3 regions of the Micromonospora taraxaci genome follow, and region 1 is predicted to be linked to each of the others. Evidence: riboswitches for the same ligand, from Rfam matches in the RefSeq annotation. Region 1 holds a riboswitch; each other region holds the start of a gene.
What was found. A riboswitch is a leader RNA that binds a small molecule or an ion and turns the genes downstream of it on or off. The one in region 1 is predicted to bind cyclic di-AMP.
Positions count from the first base shown of each region.

Region 2: it holds a riboswitch for cyclic di-AMP, as region 1 does, so the genes downstream of both, FHU34_RS30365 (coiled-coil domain-containing protein) here and FHU34_RS19450 (LysM peptidoglycan-binding domain-containing protein) in region 1, are expected to answer to the same signal.
Region 3: it holds a riboswitch for cyclic di-AMP, as region 1 does, so the genes downstream of both, FHU34_RS24015 (C39 family peptidase) here and FHU34_RS19450 (LysM peptidoglycan-binding domain-containing protein) in region 1, are expected to answer to the same signal.

Region 1 covers NZ_VIWZ01000001.1:4,191,904-4,196,202, reverse strand. The annotation lists gene htpG (molecular chaperone HtpG) at 1-1,278, shown strand, start outside; cyclic di-AMP (ydaO/yuaA leader) riboswitch at 1,607-1,747, shown strand; gene FHU34_RS19450 (LysM peptidoglycan-binding domain-containing protein) at 1,748-2,413, shown strand; gene FHU34_RS19445 (hypothetical protein) at 2,502-2,837, opposite strand; gene dinB (DNA polymerase IV) at 2,962-4,170, opposite strand; gene FHU34_RS19435 (VOC family protein) at 4,207-4,299, opposite strand, start outside.
Region 2 covers NZ_VIWZ01000002.1:270,924-275,222, reverse strand. The annotation lists gene FHU34_RS30370 (YibE/F family protein) at 273-1,673, shown strand; cyclic di-AMP (ydaO/yuaA leader) riboswitch at 1,840-1,970, shown strand; gene FHU34_RS30365 (coiled-coil domain-containing protein) at 1,975-2,994, shown strand; gene FHU34_RS30360 (carbonic anhydrase) at 3,084-3,797, opposite strand; gene FHU34_RS30355 (helix-turn-helix transcriptional regulator) at 3,994-4,299, shown strand, end outside.
Region 3 covers NZ_VIWZ01000001.1:5,312,999-5,317,297, forward strand. The annotation lists gene FHU34_RS24010 (alpha/beta fold hydrolase) at 1-734, opposite strand, end outside; gene FHU34_RS24015 (C39 family peptidase) at 880-1,728, opposite strand; cyclic di-AMP (ydaO/yuaA leader) riboswitch at 1,961-2,102, opposite strand; gene FHU34_RS24020 (hypothetical protein) at 2,388-3,158, opposite strand; gene FHU34_RS24025 (hypothetical protein) at 3,290-3,676, opposite strand; gene FHU34_RS24030 (acyltransferase family protein) at 3,770-4,299, opposite strand, start outside.

The sequences.
Region 1 (4,299 bases):
ATCCGGATGACCGTCGAACGCCCCGGCGCCGACGGCGAGGCCGCCACCAGCGAGGTGCAGACCCTCAACTCGATGAAGGCGCTCTGGGCGCGGCCCCGCGACGAGGTCGACGCCGCCGAGTACAACGAGTTCTACAAGCACGTCAGCCACGACTGGGCCGACCCGCTCGAGGTCGTGCACATGAAGGGCGAGGGCACCTTCGAGTACGAGGCGCTGCTGTTCCTGCCCAGCCACGCCCCACTGGACCTGTTCTCCCCGCAGGGTCGCCGAGGTGTGCAGCTCTACGTCAAGCGTGTCTTCATAATGGACGACTGCGAGGCGCTCGTCCCGACCTACCTGCGCTTCGTCAAGGGTGTGGTCGACGCGCACGACCTGTCGCTCAACATCTCCCGGGAGATCCTCCAGCAGGACCGGCAGATCCAGATCGTCCGTCGCCGCCTGGTCAAGAAGGTCCTCGCCACGGTGAAGGACCTGAAGGCCAACCACGCCGAGCGCTACCGCACCTTCTGGACCGAGTTCGGCGCGGTGGTCAAGGAAGGGCTGATCGACGACACCGACAACCGCGACACCCTGCTGGACATCCTCTCCGTCGCCTCCACCCACGACGCGACCGAGCCCACCGACCTGGCCGGTTACGTCTCGCGGATGAAGGACGGCCAGAGCGACATCTGGTACGCCACCGGTGAGTCCCGGGCCGCCATCGAGAACTCGCCGCACCTCGAGGCCTTCCGGGCCAAGGGTCACGAGGTGCTGCTGCTCACCGACCAGGTCGACGAGGTGTGGGTCGAGCGGGTCGGCGCGTACGACGGCAAGACGCTGCGCTCGATCGCCAAGGGCGAGATCGACCTGGACACCGACGAGGAGAAGCGGCAGGCCGAGGCCGAGCGCGAGCAGCAGCGGCAGGAGTTCGCCGGCCTGCTCGGCTGGCTCGGCACCACGCTGACCGACAGCGTCCGGGAGGTCCGGCTGTCGTCGCGACTGACCACCTCACCGGCCTGCGTCGTCGGCGACGCCCACGACCTCACGCCGACCCTGGAGAAGATGTACCGGGCCATGGGGCACGAGGTGCCCCCGACCAAGCGGATCCTGGAGATCAACCCCGGGCACCCGCTGGTCTCCGGGCTGCGCAAGGCCCACGAGCAGGGGAGCGACCAGGCGGCCCTGACCGAGACCGCCGAGCTGCTCTACGGCCTGGCCGTGCTCGCCGAGGGCGGTGAGCTGACCGACCCGGCCCGCTTCACCCGGACGCTCGCCGACCGGCTGGCGCGCACTCTGTAGACGGTCGACCTCCCGGCCGGCGGGCCACCCGACCAGGGACCCGCCGGCCGGTTCGGCGTACCGGCGTCGTGCATCCGATCACCAACGGACACGTCGAGTCGCTCGGTGCTACACCGTGGCCTGGCTGCGTCACGAGGCCTGATCGGTACCGGTCCACAGTGCTCTCTGCACAGTGTCCGGCCGGCCGCAACCGCTGCGGACGGCGCCCCGCGTACCCCGGTGAAGAACTTCACAGGGGTTGGGCGATCGTCACCGAACGTGCCTAACGTCGGTCGGGTTCGCCACTGCGGACACCGCGGCCGGCAACGCCAAATCCTGCCCCCGGCCGTCGGAACCCAGTCACCCGGGCAGGAGCGGGGGACCCACACGTTCCTCGGTGCACGTCACCTCGGGGTGAAGCCGCCACCGTGCGGCCGGGCTCCTCGGCCCGAACCCGACAGCTCACCTCGCCGGCGTGGAGGAAGCTCACATGACGTCTGTTCACACGCCCCGTCATCGACGGGTCACCACCCGCCGCCTCGCCGTCGGCACCCTGGCCGTCGGTGCCGTCACCGGCGCTGTCGCCCTCTTCGGCCCGGCCGCCCCGGCGCAGGCCGGAGTCAACTGGGACGCGATCGCCAAGTGCGAGTCCGGCGGTAACTGGAAGATCAATACCGGCAACGGCTACTTCGGTGGCCTGCAGTTCTCGCAGAGCACCTGGGCCGGTTACGGCGGCAAGAAGTACGCCGCCCGCGCCGACCTGGCCAGCCGTGGCGAGCAGATCGCCATCGCCGAGAAGGTGCTCGACGGGCAGGGCATCGGTGCCTGGCCGACCTGCGGCAAGAAGGGCGGCTCGTCGGGAGGCTCCGGCACGAAGTCGACCAAGTCCACCGCGAAGTCGACGAAGTCCACCGCGAAGCCCACCGAGCGGCAGGAGCGGCCGTCGCGCGGCGAGCAGCCGGCGACCCGCAACCATGAACGCACCGCGGCGCCGGCCGGCGGCCAGACGTACCTGGTCAAGCCGGGCGACACCCTGTCGGAGATCGCCGACGCCCGTCGGGTGTCCGGCGGCTGGCAGGCGCTGTACGAACACAACCGGAAGCTGATCGGGGCCGACCCGGGTCTGATCTTCCCCGGTCAGAAGCTCAGCCTCTGACGGACGGCACACGAACGCTCGGCCGGGTCATCGGCCGAGCGTTCGTGTGTTCGGTGCTGGTCAGCCCGAGTGCCGGGCCGGGTTCGAGTCACGCCGCCGAGGCGGACGCCTTCGGCGCTCGACGCGACGCCACCGGGCCGGCGTTGCGACCCCAGCGAGAGGTCGATGCCAGATCGGTCCCGCCGTCGACGGTCACCTCGACGGAGTCAGACCCGCCGCGGGACAGACGCAGCGAATGCTCGGCGCCCTGACGGGCAGCGCAGGGCCAGGCCTGCCCGGCGCACTGGAGATTGCGGCAGTGACCCTCGTCGTCCGGCTCGTGGGCGCTCAACACGTCGATCGCCAGTTGCCAGAGCAGCGGGTCGGTCACGTCGTGCGGGCGCTCGGCGCCGCGGCTCGCTCGGTTGCTGGTGTCCTCGGACATGGTGGGTCCCCCCTTGTCAGGCTGTACCCCCCAAGGGTCACCCGTCGGCTGCCGGCTAAACCGCCGACCTGCTGTGATGTGTCTCCTGTCGCAACTCCGCGCGTGGACACCGCACGCAGATCGGTCAATCCGGCAGCAGCGGCATCTCGACACCCGGCTCCCGGCCGAGCAGGACCGCACGGGTGAGCGCCGTCGAGCCGAACCGGTCGCGGACCGCGTCGACAGCGGCGTCCAACTCCGCGCCCGGGTCGCGGTGGAACGGCAACTCCGGCTGCACCGGACTGTCGTCCAGGTTGCCCACCGACACACCGATCAGCGTGACACCACGACTGTCGATCTCGGACTGGGCCGCCCGCAGCAATGCGCGCGCGGCGGCGAGCAGCGGCGTCGTGTCCGCTGTCGCCTTGCCGATGGTGTGCGAGCGGGTCGCCCGGCTGTAGTCGCCGAAGCGCAGCCGCAGCACCACAGTGCGACCGGACCGCCCGGCCGCGCGCATCCGCCGGGTGACCCGGTCGACCAGACCGGCGAGGATGGCGTCCAGTTCCGCCGGGGCGCGCGGGGTGCGACTCAGCGCGTGTTGGGCACCCATCGAGCCGCGTCGGCGACCAACCTGCACCGCGCGTGGGTCACGGTTGTGCGCCAGGGCGTGCAGGTGCCGGCCGGCACCGGACCCGAGCAGCGACACCAACGCGGCCTCACCGAGCCGGGCCACCTCGCCGACGGTACGGATCCGGTGCTCCCGCAGCTTCGCGGAGGTGACCGGGCCGACGCCCCACAACCGTTCGACCGGAAGCGGGTGCAGGAACGCCACCTCGGCGTCCGGTGCGACTACCAGCAAGCCGTCCGGCTTCGCCACCCCGCTGGCCACCTTCGCCAGGAACTTCGTGCGGGCCACACCCACCGTGATCGGAAGGTGGACCCGTTCACGAACCTCCCGACGCAGCCGCGCCGCGACGTCGGCCGGTGGCCCGACCAGCCGCCGCAGGCCACCCACGTCCAGGAACGCCTCGTCTATCGAGATCCCCTCGACCAGCGGAGTGGTCTGCCGGAAGACCTCGAAGACCGCGCGGCTCGCCGCCGTGTACGCCGACATCCGAGGCGGCACCACGATCGCGTCCGGACACAGCCGGCGTGCCTGCTGGCCGCCCATCGCGCTGCGGACGCCCCGCGCCTTCGCCTCGTAGCTGGCCGCGAGGACCACGCCCCCGCCGACGATCACCGGCCGGCCGCGCAGGCGTGGATCGTCGCGCTGCTCGACCGACGCGTAGAAGGCGTCCAGGTCGGCGTGCAGGATGCTGGCACCGGGCGACACGTACACATGTTCGCATGGCATCCGGTGATCGCGGCAGTGACCTGGGCGGACGTGGCGTCAGTCGAGGCAGAACTCGTTGCCCTCCGGGTCGACCATGACGAGGTGACCGGCACCCAGCGGGGGAGCGGGCTCGTGGCGACCGAGCCGGGT
Region 2 (4,299 bases), on a different contig from region 1:
GTTCCACCACCGACACTCCGTCACGACCTGCATCCCCCGACCGTGCTGGTTAGCATTTCCCACGATGACCCCCGGCAGACCGAGGCACGAACGGGCACCCGCGCCAGCGCGCGGTGGTGTCGCGGCTGGCCGGTCGGGTCCGACCCTACCGTCCGTGACCGAGCGGTCGTCAGCCGGCGAACCATCGCGTTCCCCCACCACGTTTCCGCAGTGACGGTGAACCGACCGGCCCACTGACACGTACCCCGCACCGGATCGTTGGGAGTCTCACCTTGGGTTCCGACCACGCCCGTCCCGCTCCGTCCGCCCCGCCCCGGGTGCGACGGATCCTCGTCATGACCGTGGTGCCTCTCTTCGTCGCCACCGTCATCGCGGCCGTGCTCCTCTGGCCGCGCGGCGGGTCACCACAGTCCGACGGCGGGGCGGACGTGCCGCGCTACAGCGGCACTGTGACCCGGGTGGTGATGGAGCCGTGCCCGCCGTCGCCGTCGAGCCCCGAGGGCACACCGCGCGTCGGCGACGGGCGCTGCGGCACTGTCGACGTCCGCGTGGACGACGGGCCGTCGGCCGGACAGCAGGTCGAGACGCCGGTGCCCGACGGGCCGGGCGCACCCCGGGTGGAGGTCGGCGACGAGGTCATCCTGGTCGAGCTGACCGACCCCACCGATCCCACCATCAGCAACTGGAACGTCGCCGAGCACCAGCGGGGCACCCCGATGCTGTGGTTGGCCGTCGTCTTCGCCGCCGCGATCGTCGCGTTCGGTCGGTGGCGGGGTCTCGCCGCGCTCGCCGGGCTGGCCGCCAGCTTCGCCATCCTGCTCACCTTCGTACTGCCGGGTATCGGCGCGGGGAAGTCACCCCTGCTGGTGGCGGTGGTCGGCGCCGCCCTGATCATGTTCGTGGTGCTCTACCTGACACACGGGGTCAGCGCACAGACCTCGGTAGCGGTGCTCGGCACCCTGGGCAGCCTGGTGTTGACCGGCGTGCTCGCCACCGTCGCCACCGCCGCGACCCACCTCACCGGCTTCGGCAGCGAGGAAGCCACCACCCTGTCGATGTTCCAGGGCGACGTGGACCTGCACGGCCTGCTGCTCGCCGGAATCATCATCGGATCGCTCGGGGTGCTCGACGACGTGACAGTCACCCAGGCGGCCACCGTCACCGAACTGGCGCACGCCAACCCCGGCCTGACCCGGTTGCAGCTGTACCGCGCGGCAACCCGGGTCGGTCGGGCGCACATCGCGTCCACTGTCAACACCATCGTGCTGGCGTACGCGGGCGCGTCGCTGCCGCTGTTGCTCCTGCTCACCGCGGACGCGCGGCCGATCGGGCAGATCCTCACCAGCGAGTTCCTCGCCCAGGAGATCGTCCGCAGCGCGGTCGCCACCCTCGGCCTGATCGCCGCCGTGCCGCTGACCACCGGACTGGCGGCGGTGGTGACCGCCGCCGGTCGCACCGACGCTCTGTCGCCCGCCGCCGGTCGCACCGACGCCACGTCGCCCGCCGACGCTTCCGCCCCGCGACCGCAGACGGACCGGGCGGAGGCACTGGCCGCACTGATCTCACCGCGAACGGGTCACCCCGACGAGTCGGACCCGACGCGGACTCCACCCCCATCTACCGCCGCCGACCGGTGGCCGGAGCCGAACAGGAGCACGGATACGACATGGTGACACTCCTCAGCGTGACCAGATCGGGCCTCCACCCTGAGAACCGCGTCACTGGTCACTCAACGCTATGGCGAAATGACACTTTTGGTCGGCATCCAGGCGTAGCTCACCCGGTCGACTCTCGGGTAACCTCGCTGCCGGTCACCGATGAAGGCGCGAAGCGGCGTCTGCGGTGCCACCGCCCAATCGCCAACCGGCGAGCCGGGGACCCAGGTACGTGGGGTGAATCCGCGTCAGCGGTAGGGGCCACTTCCGCCCCGAACCCGTCAGCTAACCCGGTCGGCGGTCGACGGAAGGGAACATTGTGACGGCACCCCTACGCCGCTGGTTGACACCCGTGGTGGCCGTGATCGCCGCACTCACCGTGCTCGCCGGGCCCCTCCCGGCCCACGCCGCCCCGACGACTCCCACCCCGTCCGGGCACGAGGAGGACGGCGAGCCAAAGCTGCTCACCGACGTCATCGAGCAGGCCAACCGCGACTACTCCGCCGCCAAGTCCCAACTGGACAAGTCCAAGAAGCGGCAGAGCGAGCTGACGCAGCAGGTCGATCGGGCCCGGGCCGACCTGGACGCGCTGGCCCCCCAGGTCGGGCAGATCGCCGCCCAGTCGTACCGGACCGGCCGGATCGGCGCGCTCGCGATGCTGCTGGAGAGCAAGGCTCCCGACGCGTTCGTCCAGCGGGCCTCGCTGCTCGACGAGATGAACATGGTCAACGAGAAGAAGCTCGCCGAGGTCAACGCGGTGAAGGCCCGCGCCGAGCAGGCCAAGCTACTTCTCGACGCGGAGGTCCGCGAGCAGCAGAAGCAGACCGCCCTGATGGCCAAGCGCAAGAGCGAGGCGGACAAGGCGCTCTCCCTCGTCGGCGGCAAGGGCTTCACCGGCGGCCTGGTCGACGCCACCTCGAAGGTCGCCAAGATCGGCCCGGGTCGCACCGCCGACGGTGACTGGAAGCCGCAGTCGTGCAGCGAGAAGGACCCGACCACGTCCGGCTGCGTCACGCCCCGCACGCTGCACGCGTACAAGGAGGTCAAGGCGGCCGGCTTCAACCGGTTCGTCGGCTGCTACCGCTCCGGTGGGCCGTGGGAGCACCCGAAGGGCCGCGCCTGCGACTGGTCGTTGCAGAAGAGCGGCTTCGCCCCGTGGCACAACGACGACACCCGGAAGTACGGCAACAACGTCGCCGCCTTCCTCATCCGTAACGCCGACCGGCTGGGCATCTACTACGTCATCTGGAACCGGCAGATCTGGTTCCCGGCGACCGGTTGGAGTTCGTACAGCGGGCCGTCGAACCACACCGACCACGTCCACATGTCGCTGCTCTGACCCGCAGGACATTCGTCGAGGGCCGTTCCGCGTCGCGCGGAGCGGCCCTCGTCTCGCGTCAGGCCCCGAAACGCGCGGCCCTCGTCGTGTCAGGCCGCGGCGGGCGCTGCCGGGTCGGCGTCGAGCGTCGTGAGGCCGGCCGGCACGGCGGCCACCGCGCGCACCTCTCCAGCGGCGAGCCGGTACGACACACCCACCACCGCGCACCGCCCCTGCGCCACCGCACCGGCCAGCACGGGCGACTGGCCGAGCAACGTCTCGACGGTCTGTGCGATGTGGACGTCGACGATGCCGTCGATGTCCTGCACACCCTCGGCCTCGGCCCGGCGCAGGCTGGGCAGCACGGCGTCGACCACCGCGGGCAGGTGCCCCGGCGGTCGGGTGCCGGTCGCGGCGGCCTCCCGGGCCGCCTGCACCGCGCCGCACGAGTCGTGACCGAGCACCACCACGAGCGGGGTACCGAGCACTGTCACCGCGTACTCCACGCTGCCGAGCACCTCCGGGCCGGCGGTGTGGCCGGCGGTCCGGACCACGAACAGGTCACCCAGCCCGCGGTCGAAGATGATCTCGGCGGCCAGCCGTGAGTCGGAGCAGCCGACGATCACCGCGAACGGGTGCTGCCCGTCGGCCACGGCGGCCCGGTGCCCGGCGTCCTGGTTGGGGTGGCGAGGAGCGCCGTCGACGAAGCGCCTGTTGCCGGCGACCAACTCGGTGTACGCCCGAGCCGGCTCGCTCGGCGCGGGTGCCCGGTCGGTGGTCCGCTGCGGCCCCGGCTGCCCACCGGTAGTTCCGGAATGACTCATCCCCGCACCTCGTCTCGATGCATCTGACCTGGTCAAACGGCTTCAGGTGGGCCTGCGGCGGGCGCTGGCTCGGGGTCCACCGTCACACGCACCGAAACACGCGTCAAGGGATGCGTGATATAGATTTCATACGTTGACCCCGAATCGACCCGTGGGCGACGCACCGAGGGCGGGCATCCGGAAAGGCGGTCACACGATGACGAACACGTCGACCGGCAGCGGGCGAAACTGGACATTCCTCACCAACCACGGTCACGTTCTGCTGGCCATCGCTCGCGACCCCACCGCCCGGCTGCGGGACGTCGCCGCCGAGGTCGGCGTGACCGAACGCGCCGCGCAGGCGATCGTCGCCGACCTGGAGGCGGACGGATACCTGCACCGCACCCGCGTCGGCAGGCGCAACGAATACACCCTGAACCCGGCCGGCCGGTTCCGGCACCCCGCCGAAGCCGACCGTCAGGTCGGCGCGCTGCTCGCACTGTTCGCCGAGACGCCCACCGCG
Region 3 (4,299 bases), 1.1 Mb from region 1:
TCGAGCAGCGCCAGCACGGCCGCCGGGTCCTCCACGTGCGCATTGTGGCCGAGACCGGGCAGCGTGGCGACCGGCACCCCGTACTCCTTGAGTTGTTCGTCGCTGACCATCGGGTCGTGTTCCCCGCGCGCCAGCACGACCGGCGCGTCGGTCGCCGCCAGCAGCGCGGCCAGGTCGGGCTCGCCGACGGCGAACGCGGTCGGGTCCATGGCGAGACGCCACCGGCCGTCGACCTGACGCAGGCCGGCGTCCACCACCGGATGGTCCGGCGGGACCAGGCCGGCCAGGCCGGACACCCGAAGGTAGCGGCGTGCCGCCTCGGCGCGGGTGGCGAACCAGCTGACCGGACGGGCGGCGAGGTCGGCGGCGCGGGCCAGCTCGTCGGGTGACCAGACGGCCTTGATGCCCAGCCCGACCACGGCGTCCACGGGCGCCCCGGCGGCGTTCGCGGCCAGCGCGAGGCCGACCACCCCGCCCAGCGAGTGCCCGAGCACGACGAGCCGGTCGCCGAGCGCCAGGCCGCGCGCTATCCGGTCGGCGAACCCCGCAAAGGTGTACGACGGCAGCGGCTCCGCCCAGCCGTGGCCGGCGAGGTCCGGTGCCAGCCACCGCCCCGCCCAGCGCTGCTCCAGCAGCGGCGCCCACGGCAACCAGACGTCCCCGGTCGTGCCCATTCCGTGCAGGAGCAGCAGGACCCGCCCGCGACCGGCTTGACCACCCGATTCATCCACCACGGCCGCAGTCTCCCACGGTTCACGGCCCGGTACGAGAGTCGTCATCCACGCCGCTTCCCGCGCGACGCTGACGGCACCGACGAAAAACGCCGCGGGCGCCGCCCCCTTGTGGGGGACGACGCCCGCGGCGGTCAGCGTGCCTGGGTCAGGCGGAGTAGCCCCGGCTGGCGATCCAGTTGGCCAGGTCGATGGTGGTGATCCAGTACGACGGGTCGGCCGCGTTGGCCGAGTCGGCGATCCGCACGGTGCGGCCGTTGTCCTTGTAACCCACGACGGCGATGTAGTGCCCGCCGCCGTAGGAGTGGTAACCGCCGTTGGTGTCGACGGCGTCGCCGACGACGTTCGCGACCACGCCACGGCCGTCGGTGATGGCCTTGACGACGTCGGCCTGGAGCCGGTCCATCTGGGCCGGGCTGGGGGCGCCGGCGAACATCCGAGTCCGGTACGGGGAACCCTTCACCTCGGCGTTGAGGACGCGGGTGGTGTCCTCGGCCGAGTTGGTGCCCATCTCGGTGGTGCCCAGCTCGGCGCCGAGCTCCTCCTGGGTGCGGTCGATACCGGTGGCGCTGAGGGCGTTCCGGGTGGCCGCCGGGCCGCAGTTGTAGTACGTGTTCTGCGCCTCGTAGTCGTAGGCCAGCACCTTGGTCGCGGGTGGCTTCGGCGGCGTCGGCTTACGGGTGAGGTCGGGGTTGGCCTTCGCCTTGGCCGCCGGCGACGCGGCGCTGGTGGCCGGGGCGGCGGTGCTCGGCGCGGCGCTGGCCGACGGGGACGCCTCACGCACCTCGCCGCGGGAGGCGGCAACGTCGCTGCGCATCTCGGCGACGGTGGTCGCGGTGCGCTGGCCGGCGGGTGCGTCGTCGGCGGTGGTGAGCAGGGCGCCGGTGGTGGTGGCGATCGCGAGGGCCGCGGCGGAGGCGGCAACGATCTGGTACGGGCGCTCGGTGGCGAAACGGCGGAGCTGACGCTGCAGGGTGTGCTTCACGGGGTCCTCCACGGATCGGGGGGAGAGCGGCACACCGGCGACCGGACCGGTATCCGGGCAGGCGCCAGCGCGCGGACCGTGGTCCGCGGATGGTGAACCGCTCAGGGGAACGCCCGGCGTGGCCGGGCGGTGAGGCGATGACCCGGGGGTCAGCTCACCGTCACTGGACGAATGAGCGGGGGCACCGCTGCGCCGTGGAGGCGAGGGAACAACCGAGGGGTGGAAAGGTGCTGCACGAGGATGGAACTCCTTCCGACACCGCCTACCGGGTTAGCTGACGGATTCGGGCGGGAAGATCGCCCTACCGCGGGCTGTGGCTCGCGGATTCACCCCGGACTTACTGGTGGGTCCCCGGTTCGTTCATCACGATTGAGCGGGTCGGCGCGGCGTCGCCTCTTGCGATCGGTTACCGCACCGGACGGGACGACAGTACTGGCCCGTCCGCACCCCTGCCAAGCCAGCTCCACCTGCGTAAACCTGAAATAGCGTAGCAATTTCTGCGCGTATTGCCGCTGACGTGACTCGATGGGACAAGCGGTTACGGTGACGCCTACGGGCGACAACCGGACAGGCCGCCGAGAATGCGACCAGATTCACCGGAAGAATCGTGCCGATCGCGCCGGACGCCCGATTCTCGGTCGGCGTGAGCCGGCTCACGTCACGGATCGGGCTCAACTCGCCCGCGCCGGCCGCCACCGCGCCACGACAGCGGGTCGGAACACACCGGTCACCGCCCGGCGCGCGGGTAGCGGGTTCGGTCGCAGCCGGGCCGCCGCCGCGCAGGTCTCCGCTGCGAGGGCTCGCGCTGAGTCGGCAGCCAGTTCCGCGTCCCGCCAGGCAGCACGCTCCCGGGATGCGGCGGCCTGGTAGTCGGCCAGCCTGGCGTCCCGGATCGTCCGGCTGAACAGCACCTCCTGCTCGACCGGGTGCCGCCGGGGATCCCAGCCGCGCCGGTGCGCGAACACGTCGCCGAGCTGCGCCATGCTCAGGTCACCCCGCCAGTACGCCGTCATCGCGGCCCGGTGCAGGTAGCGCTCGCGGGCGGCGTACTCGGCCGGGGTGCGGGGGGTCTGCGGGGTGGGCAGCGCCTCGGCGCCGGCGAAGCGACGGGCGGCGGTGTCCGCCTCGTCGTAGGCGCACCAGGCCCGCTCCATCTCCTCCTGAGCGGTCAGCCAGTCAGCACGTCGCCGCTGCGCGGTCCTGGCCGCGCCGGTCGCGGCGACCGCTACCTCCTCGGCGTACCGGCGCAGGTCGGCAGCCTCGGCGGCGGCCACCTCACGAGCGGTGGGGGCGGCCGTGCGCGGGTCGTCCGAGGGTGTGTCCCGCTCGGGGCGGGCCACCAGCAGGGCGAGTACGCCCAGGGCCAGCAGGAACAGGGTGGACCAGATGGCGGCGGCCTGCGGCACCTCGGTCACGAACTGGTAGAAGACGGCGGTCTCCATGGTCGGCACCTCGGGAGAGAGCGATGCGATGGGGAGCCCCACCGCCACCGGGCCAGGGCGGAGCACGGGCCGGTGGGGCGCGGAGCTGGTGGGTCGACAGGCGCGGCGGGCGGGACGCTCGTCCCGGTGACTCAGCGCCCGGGTGGCGCCCGGGGTGCCCGGCTGCTCGGGCCGTGGACCAGGGGCAGCCGGTCGGACCCGGCCGCGCGCACCGGCAGCGGGCCGGTCCGGGCAGTGGCCTGGTCGCCGGGCGGAGCCGATTGCGGGTCGACCGACCACGCCGAGGAGAATTCCTCGACGGGCTCCTCGGTCGTCGCCTGCGCCTCGTGCACCGCCCCCTGCGCGGAGGTGGACGGGCAGGTCGCCGGGAGTGCGCCGAGGGCGAACGGAGTTGGCACAGCGGCCGAGGCCGGGCCCGCGCCGAGCGCCAGGGCCGCGACGACGGCGAGGCTGGTCAGCACCCGCGTCGCCCAGCGCGCCACCCACCACAGCGGACAGGTGAACGCGACCGGAAGCACGACCTCACGCTACCGTCGTGCCGACCTCGACGCACCGACCACGGGCGTGTCGTCGCACGCCGCGCCGAACCCCACTGAGCAGGGTGGACGGTGTCAGCGCGAGTCGGCGTACGTTGATCGACCGTTGGTCTGCTGCCCGCTCTCCCCGGCGGCGTCGGGACCGCCCGCGCGTTGGCGGGGGACGGACGCCGGACGAGCTGGGCGGCGCGGTGCGAGTCGACGCATCATCGGCGTCTCCACGAAGCGGTGCAGCAGCCCGGCGAGGACCAGGTTCACCGCCAGGAAGCCGAGCACCACGGCCGGCCCGCGCCAGCCCGTGAACCCGGTCCCCCAGTCACCGCTCCACCGCAGCACGCTCGTCATCACCAGGACGTGGACCAGGTAGAAGGCGAAGGAGACCTCCCCGAGCCAGACCAGCGGCCGGGACCGCCACGGGGAGCGCTTGTCCCGCACGTCGGCGTCCGCGGCGGCGGTGATCACCAGCAGGTACGCGACGGCGAGCAGCGTCGTCCACAGCTCCGCGCGGATCCACTGCGCGGCCGCCACCCAGGTGCCCACGAAGACCAGGCTGGCGACGGTGAGCCCCGGGCCGCGCCAGAGACCCCGCCGCATCAGCTCGGCCG